DNA from 3 places in the Lysinibacillus sp. FSL K6-1151 genome. Region 3 is predicted to be linked to each of the others. Evidence: a T-box and tRNA genes for the amino acid it is inferred to sense, from the RefSeq annotation. Region 3 holds a T-box; the other regions hold tRNA genes.
What was found. The T-box of region 3 lies ahead of metG (methionine--tRNA ligase). A T-box ahead of a tRNA ligase gene usually reads a tRNA of that ligase, here a tRNA-Met.

Region 1 (4,482 bases), 700 kb from region 3:
AGTCATTAATTCATAAAAGCAACCAAACGGAGCCGCTCCTGATTCTCCTGCTATAATACGTGAGTCTGAAGCCAATGGATTTGCAAGAACGCGCATTCCTGTTGCTGCTATTTCTTCTTCACAGGAGATGCTTATTTTTATATGGGCTTTTAAGAGTCGCCAAGCCTGTGGATTAGGTTCACCGCAAGCAAGGCCCGCCATTATGGTTTTCATCTCTCCACCAACAGTTACATATTGCTCAGTACCTGCCTTAAAGCTCTCATAATAACAATTAGCAACATGTGGCTCAACTAACACAAATGTAATATCCTGCTCATAATATTGTTGTAAAAAAGCTACTACTGCCCCTGCAAATGACCCAACACCAGCTTGTAAAAATACATGTGTCGGAGCTTGCTGCATCTGTTCAACGATTTCATGTACAAGTGTTGTGTAGCCTTGCATAATCCATAATGGTATTTCTTCGTAGCCATCCCACATCGTATCCTGAATCAGGACCCAGCCATTTTCTTGTGCTAGCTGCGAGGTATAACGCACGGTTTCATCATAATTCATTGTCGTTATTTCAGCATAGGCTCCTTCTTTTTTAATATGCTGTAAACGTTCATCGGCACTGCCAGCTGGCATATATATTCGCGCTTGATACCCCAGTTCACGAGCCGCCCATGCCACACCACGACCATGGTTACCATCTGTTGTTGAAATAAAGGTTAAATTACCTATCTGCGCTTTTACTTCTGATGATTTTAATTGTTCAAACGATAGTTCCTCTATATTTTTCTGGAGTCTATTGGCAACATACTGCGCAATTGCATAAACTCCGCCTAATACTTTAAATGCGTTTAAGCCAAATCGATAGGATTCGTCTTTTACCAAAATTTTTTCTACACCCATCCATGAAGCAAGTGAATCAAGATGATGGAGAGGTGTCTTTTCAAATTGCTCATATGTACGTAGAAATTGCCCCACTTTCTTTACTTGTTCCAATGTAAAATATGGCAGTAAAGCTGTTCCGTCATTTGCTTTATCCAGCTGATTGTGCACCCACTTTAATTTTTCATTCATTCCTATCCCTCCTTTATCATTAGCTTAGTCCATCTAGCTTCAAAATACAAAATTATACAATACAGAACTTACATTTGTCTAAGTTCCTTGTTATGCGTTTATGATCCCCTACGGAAAAGGGAGAAAAATTTCTTAACTTCCTATATAATTAACAAGCCTTCACAGATTCGATGTTCTGTGAAGGCTTCATTTTTATAGTAACTATGTTATCAAATCAATTAAAAAGTGCAGTAGATGTAATTCATCTACTGCACTTAGTATGACCCGTACGGGATTCGAACCCGTGTTACCGCCGTGAAAGGGCGGTGTCTTAACCACTTGACCAACGGGCCAATGGCGGAGAAGGAGGGATTTGAACCCTCGCGCCGGTTACCCGACCTACACCCTTAGCAGGGGCGCCTCTTCAGCCTCTTGAGTACTTCCCCACATAAAAATGGCTCCGAAGGCAGGACTCGAACCTGCGACAACCTGATTAACAGTCAGGTGCTACTACCAACTGAGCTACTTCGGAATAATGATGGGCCTAAATGGACTCGAACCATCGACCTCACGCTTATCAGGCGTGCGCTCTAACCAGCTGAGCTATAGGCCCTTGGAGCGGGTGATGGGAATCGAACCCACGACATCAGCTTGGAAGGCTGAGGTTTTACCATTAAACTACACCCGCATAAATGGTGGGTCAGGACGGAATCGAACCGCCGACACTTAGAGCTTCAATCTAATGCTCTACCAACTGAGCTACTGACCCATTTCGTCCATGCTAAGCTTATTTTCTTTTGCTTTTCATATCTTCTTATGAAAATAATGGCGGTCCCGACCGGGATCGAACCGGCGATCTCCTGCGTGACAGGCAGGCATGTTAACCGCTACACCACGGGACCATTTGGTTGCGGGGGCCGGATTTGAACCAACGACCTTCGGGTTATGAGCCCGACGAGCTACCACTGCTCCACCCCGCGATAATTTTATACGGTTTCGAGTTTTTAAAGCACCATTTATAAAGATTTAAAACTGGAGGAGGTAGAGGGATTCGAACCCCCGCGCGGTGTTACCCGCCTGTCGGTTTTCAAGACCGATCCCTTCAGCCAGACTTGGGTATACCTCCGTTGCAATATATAAATGGTGGACCTTGCAGGACTCGAACCTGCGACCGGACGGTTATGAGCCGTCTGCTCTAACCAACTGAGCTAAAGGTCCTTTAAGATGGCGGCAGAGGGGATCGAACCCCCGACCTTACGGGTATGAACCGTACGCTCTAGCCAGCTGAGCTACGCCGCCAGGATCTTTATACTGGTTAATTTATTATGGTGGAGCCTAGCGGGATCGAACCGCTGACCTCCTGCGTGCAAGGCAGGCGCTCTCCCAGCTGAGCTAAGGCCCCATAATTTCTTTGGAAATGGTCGGGAAGACAGGATTCGAACCTGCGACCCCTTGGTCCCAAACCAAGTGCTCTACCAAGCTGAGCTACTTCCCGTTCTTTTTGGCGCGCCCGACAGGAGTCGAACCCATAACCTTCTGATCCGTAGTCAGACGCTCTATCCAATTGAGCTACGGGCGCATTAAAAATGGTGCCGAGGACCGGAATCGAACCGGTACGGTAGTCACCTACCGCAGGATTTTAAGTCCTGTGCGTCTGCCAGTTCCGCCACCCCGGCACATTTGGAGCGGAAGACGAGGTTCGAACTCGCGACCCCCACCTTGGCAAGGTGGTGTTCTACCACTGAACTACTTCCGCATGTGCATAAGTTTTTTTATCTGGCAATGAAATAATGGTGCGGGTGAAGGGAGTCGAACCCCCACGCCTTGCGGCGCTAGATCCTAAGTCTAGTGCGTCTGCCAATTCCGCCACACCCGCTTATTATTATTTAAAAATGGTGAGCCATGAAGGACTCGAACCTTCGACCCTCTGATTAAAAGTCAGATGCTCTACCAACTGAGCTAATGGCTCTAAAAAATGGTGCCGGCTATAGGAATCGAACCCACGACCTACTGATTACAAGTCAGTTGCTCTACCTGCTGAGCTAAACCGGCATATGGTGGAGGATGACGGGCTCGAACCGCCGACCCTCTGCTTGTAAGGCAGATGCTCTCCCAGCTGAGCTAATCCTCCTGGGTATTATGCCTAGCGACGTCCTACTCTCACAGGGGGAAGCCCCCAACTACCATCGGCGCTAAAGAGCTTAACTTCCGTGTTCGGTATGGGAACGGGTGTGACCTCTTTGCCATCATCACTAGACTTGCACATGGATGTGCTGGCTTCTGCGTTCTTAGCAGAAGTTTCTTTATGTATCTTGTTTTGAAGTTGTTTACCTGTCCTTCAAGACAAGAATTATTGTATAACGTTTTCTCACATTGTGCAATACTTTTTTATAAAAAAAAGAAATTATTACTTTTTGAAGTTATTTTTGCTAAGTAAGAGAAAATATTGCCCTGCAAAATATTATAACAATTGTTGTTTCAAAAGAAAACAATTATTTTATTTCACCTATTTTCTTAGCTTATAATCTATTTCTAAACAAGGAAAGGGTATAGAAAACCCTTCACTTGTTGTTTCATTAAATAGTTAAAAGCTCTTGTTTCAATCTTAGAATTTCTTCAAATGTAGTGGAAGCTCCAAAAGATAGTCTAAAAAATTGGCGTGCTGCTTCCAAAGAGTAACCCATTGATAAAATGGCTTTCGTTCCAGATTCACTATGAATATCACATGCACTACCCGTCGAAATACAGATTCCTGCCTCATTTAACTTTAAAAGAACATATTGTCCCTCTATTTTATCCATCATTACGCCACAAATAGTAGGCAATTGTTGGTTACATTCTATTAATTGGCATGTTTCAGGCAAATTGTTTTTCAAAAATCTTCTTAAAGTCTCATAATGTTGTCTTTCATATTGATAGTTTTCAATTGCTGCCGCAAAGGCTACAATTGCTGGTGTATCTAATGTGCCGCCTCTTAAACCCCTCTCATGAGTCACACCCGGTGTTAAGGCAGGTACTCGGAGCGCAGGATTCAGATAGACAGCACCACACCCCTTTGGTCCACCTATTTTATGAGCTGAGATTGTGATGGCATCTACTCCACTTGGTATAGCAAGCTTCCCAAATGATTGTACACAGTCAATATGGCTGAAAACATCAGATTTTTTAGCCATCTCTATTATTTTCTCTACAGGCTGAATAGCACCAATTTCAGAATTGACATGTTGAATTGTAATCAAAGCCGTATCTTTGCGGATTGCTTGCTGTAATTGTTCAAGGTCAATCCATCCATCCATCTGTAAAGGCAATTTTGTCACTATAAAACCCATTTTCTCAAGCGTATTCAACGCTGCATGCACAGACGTATGCTCAGCTTGAGATGAAATAATGTGTTTTCCTTTTTTAGAGGCCAGCGCTAATGACAAGATAGCCAGGATA
Region 2 (4,482 bases), 390 kb from region 3:
ACAGGTCTCTGCAAAACCGTAAGGTGACGTATAGGGGCTGACGCCTGCCCGGTGCTGGAAGGTTAAGAGGAGTGGTTAGCGCAAGCGAAGCTGCGAATTGAAGCCCCAGTAAACGGCGGCCGTAACTATAACGGTCCTAAGGTAGCGAAATTCCTTGTCGGGTAAGTTCCGACCCGCACGAAAGGCGTAACGATCTGGGCACTGTCTCAACGAGAGACTCGGTGAAATTATAGTACCTGTGAAGATGCAGGTTACCCGCGACAGGACGGAAAGACCCCGTGGAGCTTTACTGTAGCCTGATATTGAATTTTGGTACAACTTGTACAGGATAGGTAGGAGCCAGAGATCTCGGAGCGCCAGCTTCGAAGGAGGCGTCGGTGGGATACTACCCTGGTTGTATTGAAATTCTAACCCATGCCCCTTAGCGGGGCAGGAGACAGTGTCAGGCGGACAGTTTGACTGGGGCGGTCGCCTCCTAAAAGGTAACGGAGGCGCCCAAAGGTTCCCTCAGAATGGTTGGAAATCATTCGTAGAGTGTAAAGGCACAAGGGAGCTTGACTGCGAGACCTACAAGTCGAGCAGGGTCGAAAGACGGGCTTAGTGATCCGGTGGTTCCGCATGGAAGGGCCATCGCTCAACGGATAAAAGCTACCCCGGGGATAACAGGCTTATCTCCCCCAAGAGTCCACATCGACGGGGAGGTTTGGCACCTCGATGTCGGCTCATCGCATCCTGGGGCTGTAGTCGGTCCCAAGGGTTGGGCTGTTCGCCCATTAAAGCGGTACGCGAGCTGGGTTCAGAACGTCGTGAGACAGTTCGGTCCCTATCCGTCGTGGGCGTAGGAAATTTGAGAGGAGCTGTCCTTAGTACGAGAGGACCGGGATGGACACACCGCTGGTGTACCAGTTGTCTTGCCAAAGGCATCGCTGGGTAGCTATGTGTGGACGGGATAAGTGCTGAAAGCATCTAAGCATGAAGCCCCCCTCAAGATGAGATTTCCCATTACGCAAGTAAGTAAGATCCCTCAAAGACGATGAGGTAGATAGGTTCGAGGTGGAAGTGTGGTGACACATGGAGCTGACGAATACTAATCGATCGAGGACTTAACCAAAATGTTTGAACCATTCAATGTACGTTTATCCAGTTTTGAAAGAATAAAAAATATTATAATATACTTGTAATTTTGATAAAATATGTTATAATAAGTATTGTCTTTCAAATAGTCTAGTGATGATGGCAAAGAGGTCACACCCGTTCCCATACCGAACACGGAAGTTAAGCTCTTTAGCGCCGATGGTAGTTGGGGGCTTCCCCCTGTGAGAGTAGGACGTCGCTAGGCTATATACTAAAATTATTCCGAAGTAGCTCAGTTGGTAGTAGCACCTGACTGTTAATCAGGTTGTCGCAGGTTCGAGTCCTGCCTTCGGAGCCATTCTTGGAGAGTTGTCCGAGTGGCCGAAGGAGCACGATTGGAAATCGTGTAGGCGGTTAACACTGTCTCAAGGGTTCAAATCCCTTACTCTCCGCCAGCACTTTGATTTATTCCAAAAGTTGGCCCCTTGGTCAAGTGGTTAAGACACCGCCCTTTCACGGCGGTAACACGGGTTCGAATCCCGTAGGGGTCACCATTTAAATACCCAGATGGAGGATTAGCTCAGCTGGGAGAGCATCTGCCTTACAAGCAGAGGGTCGGCGGTTCGAGCCCGTCATCCTCCACCATTATTTTTACAATAGTATATGATTATCGCGGGGTGGAGCAGTGGTAGCTCGTCGGGCTCATAACCCGAAGGTCGTTGGTTCAAATCCGGCCCCCGCAACCAAATGGTCCCGTGGTGTAGCGGTTAACATGCCTGCCTGTCACGCAGGAGATCGCCGGTTCGATCCCGGTCGGGACCGCCATTTTTTTTAATAACAAGGGTCAGTAGCTCAGTTGGTAGAGCATTAGATTGAAGCTCTAAGTGTCGGCGGTTCGATTCCGTCCTGACCCATCATTTTTTTTGCCGGTGTAGCTCAGTTGGTAGAGCAACTGACTTGTAATCAGTAGGTCGTGGGTTCGACTCCTATCGCCGGCACCATGTATTCCCGGAGGGGTAGCGAAGTGGCTAAACGCGGCGGACTGTAAATCCGCTCCTTAGGGTTCGGCGGTTCGAATCCGTCCCCCTCCACCAGTTTTATTATTATAGGGGCATAGTTCAACGGTAGAATAGAGGTCTCCAAAACCTTTGGTGTGGGTTCGATTCCTACTGCCCCTGCCAATTAATTTTATGGCGATTGTGGCGAAGTGGTTAACGCACCGGATTGTGGTTCCGGCATTCGTGGGTTCGATTCCCATCAGTCGCCCCATTTAAAGTAAAATTAATAAAAATCAAATCATAATATAATGGCGATTGTGGCGAAGTGGTTAACGCACCGGATTGTGGTTCCGGCACTCGTGGGTTCGATTCCCATCAGTCGCCCCATTTATATAATTATCTTTTGGGGTATAGCCAAGCGGTAAGGCAACGGATTTTGATTCCGTCATGCCCTGGTTCGAATCCAGGTACCCCAGCCATTTTTGCGGAAGTAGTTCAGTGGTAGAACACCACCTTGCCAAGGTGGGGGTCGCGAGTTCGAACCTCGTCTTCCGCTCCAACTTCGATGGCGGCATAGCCAAGTGGTAAGGCACAGGTCTGCAACACCTTTATCACCGGTTCAAATCCGGTTGCCGCCTCCATATTTTAACTCTAATCGGTGTATCCGATTTTTTTTATCTCCATTATGCCGGTGTGGCGGAATTGGCAGACGCGCACGACTCAAAATCGTGTTCCTTTGGAGTGTCGGTTCGACCCCGACCACCGGTATCCTAGACAGTATGTTAAAACTGTCTATAGAAACGTTTCTTACTTAGTGTAAGAAGCGTTTTTTTATTTGTCATCAATAATAATATTGCATTTTAAACCTCGCGTGAATGATTAAAATTTCTTATGCCAAAAGAGGATATAAATACATACATATTGAATAAACAGTAAATACGAAGGTAGGTGTGGAACATGATTATAAGGGAAGCAAAATTGTCGGATGCTAAAGGCATAGCAAAAGTTCATGTAGATAGTTGGAAGAATACTTATAAAAATATTCTTCCTACCGAGTATTTAGAAAAATTGTCTTATGAGCAAAGAACAGAATTATGGGTAAGGAACATCTCTAAAGTTGATCATTATGTCTTTGTTGCAGAAAACAATAATGGGGAAATTATTGGATTTACTGATGGTGGTAAGAGAGCTGAAAATGAAATTGAAGGGTCTGGGGATTTAACATCCATCTACATTTTAGATCAATTTCAGGGTCAAGGAATAGGCAGTAAACTAGTCAATAAATTGTTTACTAAGTTGAAAGCATTAGGCTATGAAAAAATATTTGTTGAGGTTTTAGAGGATAATCAGTCGAAGCGTTTTTATGAGAGATTGGGTGCTAGATTAGAAAAAACGGAAAAGATTAATATAGGAAATAAAGACTTAGACTTATTAATTTATGTGTGGAGTAATATAGATCCTGTTCTTTATCAAACTAAAGGAATAGGAAAGGCTGATTAAAATAAGTAGCATTGGTGGTGAAAATTTTGCATCCCATACAACGAAATGAAATACCTAAAGACATAGTTGAGTATGTTGGAGGAGTTATCCATATTTATTTTCCAAGACAAGGACATACATCGGATGTAGGAATTCTTAATTCTAAAAGAGGAATATTCGTTTTAAAAAGAACAAAAGGAACACAATTTTGTTCCTGGTTAACGAAAGAAGCAACTGTCCTTAAACATTTATCAAAATCTACATTACCAGTTCCAACGTTGCATTATTTTATTGAACAACCATTAGAAAATCAGTCATGGGCTTTAATGGCATATTTAGAAGGCGACACCGTTAGAAGTGCACTAGAAAATGAGATTAAAGAGGAAAACAGACATGAAATAATATTTAATTTTGGAAAGATCCTTTCTGCCATTCATTCAACCCGATGTCCACAAGAGTTAGTAAAAAACACACCATGGATAGACGATATGTTGGGACAAGCTGAGTGTAATTTGAAAAATTTTAAAGTAGATGGCACTCCAAAATTATTAGATAAATTGAAAAGGAAAAAACCAAAAATCATTCAGCAAACATTTATACACGGTGATTTCACAATTGACAATGTTCTTGTACAGAATAGAAAAATTTCAGGAGTTATCGATTGGAGTACTGGAGCATTAGGTGATCCACGATATGATGTTGCTCTGGCGGTACGCCCTAAACCACATGTATTTGAAACAGAACAAGACGAACAGATATTCTATGAAGGGTACGGCGTTAAGTTAATAGACCAAAATGAATACAATTACTTTAAAAATGGATTATATGAATTTTTTTAAATTAAAAATATTTTAAACCGTTCTATAGGATAAAAACTTCCTTTATAGATCGGTTTTTTATTTTCCCGTTCATTTTTAATGATTAGTTCATG
Region 3 (8,010 bases):
AAAACAACTATGATGAATCATGTATTGCAAAACAACAAGGATTTACGTGTCGCGGTTATTGTAAATGATATGAGTGAAATTAATATTGATGCGGAGCTGATTGCTAATGGCAGCGGTATATCGCGTACAGAGGAAAAATTTGTAGAGCTATCCAATGGCTGTATTTGTTGTACATTAAGAGAGGATTTATTGCAGGAGGTGGAACGTCTTGCGAAGCTTGGCAATATTGATTATATTTTGATTGAATCGACGGGGATTAGTGAGCCAATTCCAGTCGCACAAACATTTAGTTATTTAGATGAGGAGCTTGGCATCGATTTAACGAAGTTTTGCCAATTAGATACAATGGTTACTGTCGTGGATGCACATCGCTTTTGGCATGATTTTCAGTCGGGGGAAAGTTTATTAGAGCGTAAGGAAGCGGTTGGTGAATTAGATGAACGTGATGTTGCGGATCTGCTCATTGATCAAATTGAATTTTGTGACGTTCTGGTCTTAAATAAGTGTGATTTAGTATCGGCAGAGGAGCTTGAACGGTTAGAACGTATTTTGCGTGCATTGCAACCAGAAGCGAAACTTATTCGTACAACAAACGGTGTGATTGATCCAGCAGATATTTTAAATACAGGTCGCTTTGACTTTGAACGGGTTTCAGAGTCGGCTGGTTGGCTAAAGGAATTAGAGCTTGGTCATGAAAATCATACACCAGAGACAGAAGAGTATGGGATATCTTCATTCACCTATAAAAGCAAAAGACCCTTCCATCCGATGCGTTTTGTCGAGTGGTGTGATCAAATGCCAGAATCGATTGTACGAGCAAAGGGAATTGTTTGGAGTGCAAGACATCAGGATGTTGCACTATTATTATCTCAGGCTGGGTCATCTGCAAAAATTGAACCTGTTTCTTATTGGGTAGCAGCCCTACCTAAAGCACAGCAGCAGGATGTATTTCAGCAAAGTCCTGAAGTATTGGAGGATTGGGATGAGGAATTTGGAGATCGAATGACACAGCTTGTTATTATTGGGATTGATTTAAATCGAGAAGATATAATCAAACAATTGGACAACTGTTTATTAACGGATGAAGAGTTCCATAATCCTTGGGAGCGTCTACAGGACCCATTCAACTGGGAATGGCATTAAGAAGAAAAGAAGATTTCGGTTAAGACTCCGAAATCTTCTTTTGAAATACACGATTATAATTAGTAGCATCTCGTAATGCTTTTTCTTCTATAGGAATTCGTACAGAAAGCATTGTAATATTTAATAATGTAAAACAAAATGCTGTAAAGTAAGCCTGAAACATGAGAGGTAGTAAAAGGATTTCCAAACAAACTACCGCATAATTGGGATGACGCATATATTCATATGGCCCTTTACGGACAACTTGAGCATCAGGTAATATAAGAATTTTTGTATTCCAAAAGGAGCCCAAAGAGCGAATACACCAAATCCTTAAGGCTTGCACAGCTATAAATAATAGAAAAAATAATGGGAATAAGGGCGAGATACCATTGTTATTTGTGACGATTTCTACAATTAAAAACAGAAAAAAACTAACATGCATTGTGACCATATAGGGATAATGAGAGGCACCTACTTCATAGGCTCCTTGTGAAAACATCCATTTCTCATTGCGTTTGGCAATGACAACCTCTGTCAGTCTTTGTAGAATGACAATAGTTAAAATAAGATAGAAGATCATGTTACTCCCTCCAGTTTAATAATACAGCTTCTGCACAAAAACCAGGGCCAAGAGCGACGAGTAAACCTGTATCCTCCACTTGTCCTTCATGTAGCATAAATTGCTCTAATACATACAACACAGTTGGTGATGACATATTGCCATGTTGGCGCAATATTTCCCGAGAAATGTCGGTTTTTTGGGGAGACAAATAAAGTGTATCTTCATAAGCTTTTAAAACCTTTTTCCCTCCAGGATGAGCGATGAAATGAGTAAGTTGCTCACTATATAGTCCTTGTTCCATTAAAAATTTTTCAATGAATGGTCCAAGCCAATTAGTAATAATGGCAGGAATACTTTTTTGAAAAATAACATGAAGTCCATTGTTTTTTACATTCCAACCCATCACATTTTCTGAATCTGGCATCCATTTAGAGCCTGTTGCCAAAATAGAAGGTGTTGTTTTTTTCGTATCGATGGTTAAGTCGTCTCCGCAAACGAGAATACAAGCAGCACCATCTGCAAAAAGAGAAGCACCGATTAAATTACTTTTAGAAAAATCATTTGGCTGAAAAGTGAGGCTACATAACTCGACACAAACGACAAGCACCTTCGCATGTGGATGGGCTTTACAAAAATCAAAGGCTCTACTTACACCTGCTGCTCCGCCAGCACATCCTAACCCCCATAGTGGAATACGTTTCAGTCGATCTGAAAAGGGAAGTTTATTCATCACACGCGCATCAATGCTTGGTGTTGAAATGCCAGTACTACTGACAAAAATGATAGCATCAATCTCTTCGGGAGAAATGGGTGAAGATAAAAAAGCATCATTTTCTAAACATGCCTGGATGACGTTCACGCTGTATTGTGTAGCTAATTCAATATATAAATCATTGCGTTCCTCAAAGGAGTGATTCGTACGATGCCATTCTGATGGAACACAAAAATGGCGGGTGTCGATGCCACCATTTTCAAAAACCTTTAAGTAGCGCTCTAGTTTTGGGATTTTTGCATAGAAAAGCTCTTTCGTTAGTTCCTCTGCATTTGATTGCTGTAATGTGTAAGGTGGTTGATGTGTGCTAATAGAAATGATTTTAGGCAATTCAACATCTCCTCGCATTTAGTGGTCTTGTTCATTCTATGCGTCAAGGATTAGAATAAATGCTTATAAGATTATAATTGACAATTTCTGAAAATTTAGCTATATTGATAACAACTAAATGGAAAGAAGGTGATGTGACATGATGAATAGATCTATTTTTAGCGAACTGCAATTCGGTTTGTTCCATTTCACACGCCTAAAATATACAAAGTGACGCCGTGCTATAACTCGGGGTATTTGTGTATCTTTTAAACGTGCCTGTGAAACCTTGTAACTGCCGAATTGCAGCTACAAGGTTTTTTTCGTGGTTCAAAAAATGCTGAATGACGATAGAGTCTCTGGCGGATATTACAGACATTGCGCTGAGGCGTCAAGGATATGTACGTTTAGGAGGAAAATAAATTGAATTTAACAACAGTAGGTTTTACAACGTATTTTGAAGAGCAAATGATGGAAATGAAAAAACAGCCTAAATTGAAGAATTGTGTGCCTGCAAGGGTTACATTAGAGCATAAGCATTCTTACCGAGTGTTAGCCGAAGAGGGCGAATGGCTTGCGACAATTGCTGGTCATTATGCGTATACGTCTTTAGCTCGGGAGGACTATCCAGCAGTTGGTGATTGGGTGCTAGTAGAGAAAATGCCCGGTGAGGAACGAGCAATTATTCATCAGCTATTCCAACGAAAATCTGTATTTTCACGTAAAGTTGCAGGAACTGAAATTCAAGAACAGATTGTCGCATCAAATGTCGATATCGTGTTACTTGTTATGAGCTTGAACGCTGATTTTAATATTCGACGTTTGGAGAGATATTTAGTAGCTGCCTGGGATTCAGGGGCAAGGCCAGTGATTGTCCTGACGAAGGCAGATTTATGTGAGGATACTGCAAGCTTGGTACAAGAAGTTGAGTCTGTAGCATTTGGTGTAGATATTTTTGTGACGAGTGCTTTATCGGGCGAAGGCTTAATGGAAATTAAGACATTGTTCACGGAGGGAGTGACAGGGGCATTGCTAGGCTCTTCAGGGGCAGGGAAGTCGACCTTAACAAATGCTTTGTGTGGGGAGATGCTGATGAAGGTTGCTGGTATTCGTGAGGAAGATGCTAAGGGTCGTCATACAACTACTCATCGAGAGTTAGTCATATTACCAGATGGGGGCTGTTTAATCGATACACCAGGGATGCGTGAGCTTCAATTATGGGATCAAGGTGATAGTTTAGCTTCAAGCTTTCAAGATATTGAGGAACTAGCAACAGCTTGTCGTTATCGTGATTGTACTCATCAAAAAGAGCCTTATTGTGCTGTCCAGCAAGCTATTGTTGATGGAGAGTTGGATCAATATCGCCTCCAAAGCTACTTTAAGCTCCAAAGAGAATTAGCTTATATGGAACGCAAAACCAATGCACAGGCGAAACTTGAGGAGCAACGTAAATGGAAGCAGATTTCTAAAGGAATAAAAAAAGGTAAAAAATAAGCATTAGGAGCTTAGTTATGACCATTCAACATATTAATCATTTACTATTTTCTGTATCCAATTTAGAGGAATCCATCGCATTCTATGAAAATGTTTTCGATGCAAAATTGCTAGTAAAGGGGAAAAGCACAGCCTATTTTGATGTAAATGGGCTGTGGCTCGCCCTGAATGTAGAGAGGGATATACCACGGAATGAAATCCATCATTCCTATACCCACATCGCCTTTACTATTTGTGAGGATAACTATGACAAAATGTATGATAAATTGCTACAATTAAAGGTCAATATTTTAACAGGGCGTCAAAGAGATGAGAAGGACAAAAAATCGATTTACTTTACAGACCCTGATGGTCATAAATTTGAATTTCATACAGGAACTTTGCAAGATCGTTTGGCTTATTATAAGCAGGAAAAGCCTCACATGACGTTTTTTGATAATTAATCAGGGAGTGATTCTATGAACAAAGCTTTTATTTTTGATATGGATGGCACGTTATTTCAAACAAATCTTATATTAGAGCCTGCGCTCGACGCAACATTTGATGTGCTACGGACAAGTGGCTTGTGGCAAGGAGAAACACCGATAGAAAAATACAGAGAAATAATGGGCGTTCCTTTACCTGTTGTGTGGGAAACATTATGTCCTATGCATGCAATAGAGATACGTGAAGAGAGCAATGTTTTGTTCCATGTAAAGCTGATTGAGCAAATACGCAATCATCAGGGAGCTTTATATCCACATGCTGAACAAACTCTTGCAACATTATCAGAGAATTATCCGTTATACATAGCGAGTAATGGACAGGTTGACTATTTACAGGCGATTGTTGAAACCTATCAATTAGAGCGTTTTATAAAGGGAATCTACAGCATTCAATCTATTGCAAGTGGGCATAAATCAGATCTAGTAAAACGAGTTGTAGAAGAAAATGAAATCGAGAACGGGGTAGTGGTGGGAGATCGTTCGTCGGATATTCAGGCTGCACATGACAATCAACTACAGTCGATAGGCGTTCGTTTTGACTTTGCACAGGATAACGAATTGCAAAAGGCAGACATTATAATAGATGATTTAACAGCGTTATTAAACATCACATTCAATTAATCGCTTAAATTTTAATCTTTATCGAAAAATAGAGTTGATTTAACGACAATGATTGCATTTCATCACTAGAAAGCGTAAAATAGTGCCAATCCTATAGGAAAAGCATTGAAAAGGAAAAGTAAATTGGAGCAGCATTTTGTAGAGAGCCTCTGTTGGTGGAAATGAGGTAAATGAACCCTTTTGAAAATGACCTTTGAGCTTCGTACCGAAAGCTTTTTAGCAAGTAGATTACGACGAGATGGGCACTCGTTACAACAGCGGCAGTATCTCTCATTTTGAATGGAGACGTACTGATGGAGAAAAATAGTGTGAGCTATTTGTAAATATAGGTGGTAACACGGGTATACTCGTCCTAATCAGATTTGATTAGGACGATTTTTTTTTTACCATTTTTTAGTGAGGGGAGCAAACTAGAATGACAATTGTTATTGGAGGCGCTTGGCCATATGCAAATGGTTCTTTGCATTTAGGGCATGTTGCCGCACTATTACCAGGTGATATTTTGGCTAGATATTACCGACAAAAAGGTGAGCAGGTTTTATATGTATCAGGCAGTGATTGTAATGGTACACCTATTTCTATTCGTGCAGCACAAGAAAATACAACAACAGAGGCCATTGCCAATCACTATCATGCTGAATTTACGCAGTGCTTTCGTGATTTAGGATTTACCTATGATTTATACACTAGAACAGATGCAGAACACCATCATGAATCCGTAAAGGGCCTATTTTTACAGCTACTAGCTAACAATTTTTTATACAAAAAGAAAATTGAACAGGCTTACTGTGAGACGGATCAACAATTTCTACCCGATCGATTTGTTGAAGGAATTTGCCCAAATTGTGGTGCAAAAGCAAGGGGAGATCAATGTGATAACTGCTCAGAAATCTTAGACCCACTGGATTTAATAGATAAACGTTGCAAAATATGTGGCAATGAGCCTGTTATTCGTGAGACAGAGCATTTTTATTTTACCTTTAGTCAATTTCAAGGTAGATTGGAGTCTTATGTGGCAGAAGCGAAGGCCCATAAACGTTGGCGAGATAATGCTTTAGGTTTAACGGAGCGTTACTTGGCAGAAGGGGTTCCTGACCGAGCAGTAACAAGAGATTTACCAAACGGCATAGATGTCCCAGTGCCAGGCTTTGAAGGGAAAAAAATATATGTATGGATTGAAGCAGTAGCTGGTTATCTATCAGCAAGTCTAGAGTGGGCAAAAGAGCATCAAATAGCGATTGAAGATTTATGGAATGAAGAGACCATTTCGTATTATGTCCATGGGAAGGATAATATTCCTTTCCATACGGTTATTTGGCCAGCTATTTTAATGGGAATTGGGGCGCAAGCATTACCAACACATATCGTATCGAACGAATATTTAACATTAGAAAAACGAAAATTATCAACTAGTCAAAATTGGGCTGTGTGGGTTCCGTATATTTTAAGTCGTTATGACGCAGACGCCATTCGCTACTTCTTAACGATGAATGCGCCAGAAAACCGTGATACTGATTTTTCATGGCGAGAATTTATTTACAGTCATAATAGTGAATTACTCGGTGCCTATGGTAATTTTGTCAATCGTACATTGAAGTTTATTGAGAAATCCTTTGCCAGCCAGGTGCCACAGGCTGAAGTAGATAGCAATATTCGTAAACAAACCGTTCAGCTGTTTAATGAAGCGGGCAGGCTGATTGAAGGAGGGCATTTTAAACAAGCGTTAGAAGCCATTTTTGAGTATATTCGAGGGGCTAATCGCTATTTTGACGTACAACAGCCATGGCAACAAGTAAAAGAAAATGTGGAGGCTAGTAATCGTACACTAGCAACCTGTGTCTATATTATTGCTAATTTAGGACAGCTACTGCATCCTTTCTTACCATTTTCAGCAGAGAAGGTAAGGAATATGTTAGGCATACAGGAAATGATGTGGCATGAACAAGTAGAATTGCCTCAAATGATTCAAGCAGTAGCTCCTTTGTTTGACCGTCTTGACATTGAACGAATTGAAGAAGAGTATCAAAAATTAGTGAGGGACAGTCGTTAGATTTGAAAAAGCAGTATGACTCATATGATCTGACCCCAAAAAGATAGATTGATGTCTAATTTTTACGGGGTAGTTCACATACGTCATACTGCTTTTTTCAATTCAATTTAATTCATCACAGGTGTTAATTTTGCTACAACAATGCTATTGATAGCATTAATATAGGCTAGGGCACTTGCCTTTAGAATATCTGTATCAGCTGCTTTGGCAATATACTTTTCGCCATCATACTCAATCGTAATTTTCACCTTACCTAAAGCCTCTTTGCCTCGTGAAACACTATTGATATTGTATTCCACTAGTTTTATATCTATGTTTGTAATTTCTGCAATGGCTGAATATAAGGCATCGATTGGGCCAGAGCCTACTGCACTTGCTTTAAAGACTTCGCCGCCTTTACGAACTTTCACACTTGCAGAAGGAAAGCTAGTATTGCTGACGACTTGTAGATCGTCGATATCAAAGAATTGGTCACTATAATGTGTGGCATTTTTATTATTGGCATCATGTTTTTCATAATAGCTTTCCACAATAACGTATAAGTCGTGATCATATACTTCCTTTTTCGCATCCGCTAGCTTTAAGAAGCCTT

Region 1: it encodes a tRNA-Met, which carries the amino acid that the T-box ahead of metG (methionine--tRNA ligase) is inferred to sense. The anticodon was not compared.
Region 2: it encodes a tRNA-Met, which carries the amino acid that the T-box ahead of metG (methionine--tRNA ligase) is inferred to sense. The anticodon was not compared.

The regions. Positions count from the first base shown of each region.
Region 1 is NZ_CP152040.1:3,584,718-3,589,199, forward strand. It holds gene MHI04_RS17120 (diaminopropionate ammonia-lyase) at 1-1,065, opposite strand, end outside; tRNA gene MHI04_RS17125 (tRNA-Glu) at 1,326-1,397, opposite strand; tRNA gene MHI04_RS17130 (tRNA-Ser) at 1,400-1,490, opposite strand; tRNA gene MHI04_RS17135 (tRNA-Asn) at 1,500-1,576, opposite strand; tRNA gene MHI04_RS17140 (tRNA-Ile) at 1,584-1,657, opposite strand; tRNA gene MHI04_RS17145 (tRNA-Gly) at 1,659-1,732, opposite strand; tRNA gene MHI04_RS17150 (tRNA-Phe) at 1,738-1,813, opposite strand; tRNA gene MHI04_RS17155 (tRNA-Asp) at 1,871-1,946, opposite strand; tRNA gene MHI04_RS17160 (tRNA-Met) at 1,950-2,024, opposite strand; tRNA gene MHI04_RS17165 (tRNA-Ser) at 2,078-2,170, opposite strand; tRNA gene MHI04_RS17170 (tRNA-Ile) at 2,186-2,262, opposite strand; tRNA gene MHI04_RS17175 (tRNA-Met) at 2,270-2,343, opposite strand; tRNA gene MHI04_RS17180 (tRNA-Ala) at 2,371-2,446, opposite strand; tRNA gene MHI04_RS17185 (tRNA-Pro) at 2,463-2,539, opposite strand; tRNA gene MHI04_RS17190 (tRNA-Arg) at 2,547-2,623, opposite strand; tRNA gene MHI04_RS17195 (tRNA-Leu) at 2,632-2,720, opposite strand; tRNA gene MHI04_RS17200 (tRNA-Gly) at 2,726-2,800, opposite strand; tRNA gene MHI04_RS17205 (tRNA-Leu) at 2,836-2,920, opposite strand; tRNA gene MHI04_RS17210 (tRNA-Lys) at 2,938-3,013, opposite strand; tRNA gene MHI04_RS17215 (tRNA-Thr) at 3,021-3,096, opposite strand; tRNA gene MHI04_RS17220 (tRNA-Val) at 3,100-3,175, opposite strand; rRNA gene rrf (5S ribosomal RNA) at 3,186-3,301, opposite strand; gene MHI04_RS17230 (cysteine desulfurase family protein) at 3,621-4,482, opposite strand, start outside.
Region 2 is NZ_CP152040.1:3,895,229-3,899,710, reverse strand. It holds rRNA gene MHI04_RS18895 (23S ribosomal RNA) at 1-1,111, shown strand, start outside; rRNA gene rrf (5S ribosomal RNA) at 1,224-1,339, shown strand; tRNA gene MHI04_RS18885 (tRNA-Asn) at 1,356-1,432, shown strand; tRNA gene MHI04_RS18880 (tRNA-Ser) at 1,438-1,529, shown strand; tRNA gene MHI04_RS18875 (tRNA-Glu) at 1,554-1,628, shown strand; tRNA gene MHI04_RS18870 (tRNA-Val) at 1,644-1,719, shown strand; tRNA gene MHI04_RS18865 (tRNA-Met) at 1,746-1,820, shown strand; tRNA gene MHI04_RS18860 (tRNA-Asp) at 1,824-1,899, shown strand; tRNA gene MHI04_RS18855 (tRNA-Phe) at 1,916-1,988, shown strand; tRNA gene MHI04_RS18850 (tRNA-Thr) at 2,000-2,075, shown strand; tRNA gene MHI04_RS18845 (tRNA-Tyr) at 2,085-2,168, shown strand; tRNA gene MHI04_RS18840 (tRNA-Trp) at 2,182-2,255, shown strand; tRNA gene MHI04_RS18835 (tRNA-His) at 2,268-2,343, shown strand; tRNA gene MHI04_RS18830 (tRNA-His) at 2,384-2,459, shown strand; tRNA gene MHI04_RS18825 (tRNA-Gln) at 2,477-2,551, shown strand; tRNA gene MHI04_RS18820 (tRNA-Gly) at 2,557-2,631, shown strand; tRNA gene MHI04_RS18815 (tRNA-Cys) at 2,640-2,713, shown strand; tRNA gene MHI04_RS18810 (tRNA-Leu) at 2,760-2,840, shown strand; gene MHI04_RS18805 (GNAT family N-acetyltransferase) at 3,030-3,572, shown strand; gene MHI04_RS18800 (phosphotransferase) at 3,599-4,390, shown strand.
Region 3 is NZ_CP152040.1:4,285,641-4,293,650, reverse strand. It holds gene MHI04_RS20735 (GTP-binding protein) at 1-1,143, shown strand, start outside; gene MHI04_RS20730 (isoprenylcysteine carboxyl methyltransferase family protein) at 1,163-1,705, opposite strand; gene MHI04_RS20725 (3-oxoacyl-[acyl-carrier-protein] synthase III C-terminal domain-containing protein) at 1,707-2,789, opposite strand; gene rsgA (ribosome small subunit-dependent GTPase A) at 3,192-4,262, shown strand; gene fosM (FosM family fosfomycin resistance protein) at 4,280-4,705, shown strand; gene MHI04_RS20710 (HAD-IA family hydrolase) at 4,721-5,368, shown strand; T-box leader at 5,465-5,726, shown strand; gene metG (methionine--tRNA ligase) at 5,784-7,418, shown strand; gene MHI04_RS20700 (2-isopropylmalate synthase) at 7,526-8,010, opposite strand, start outside.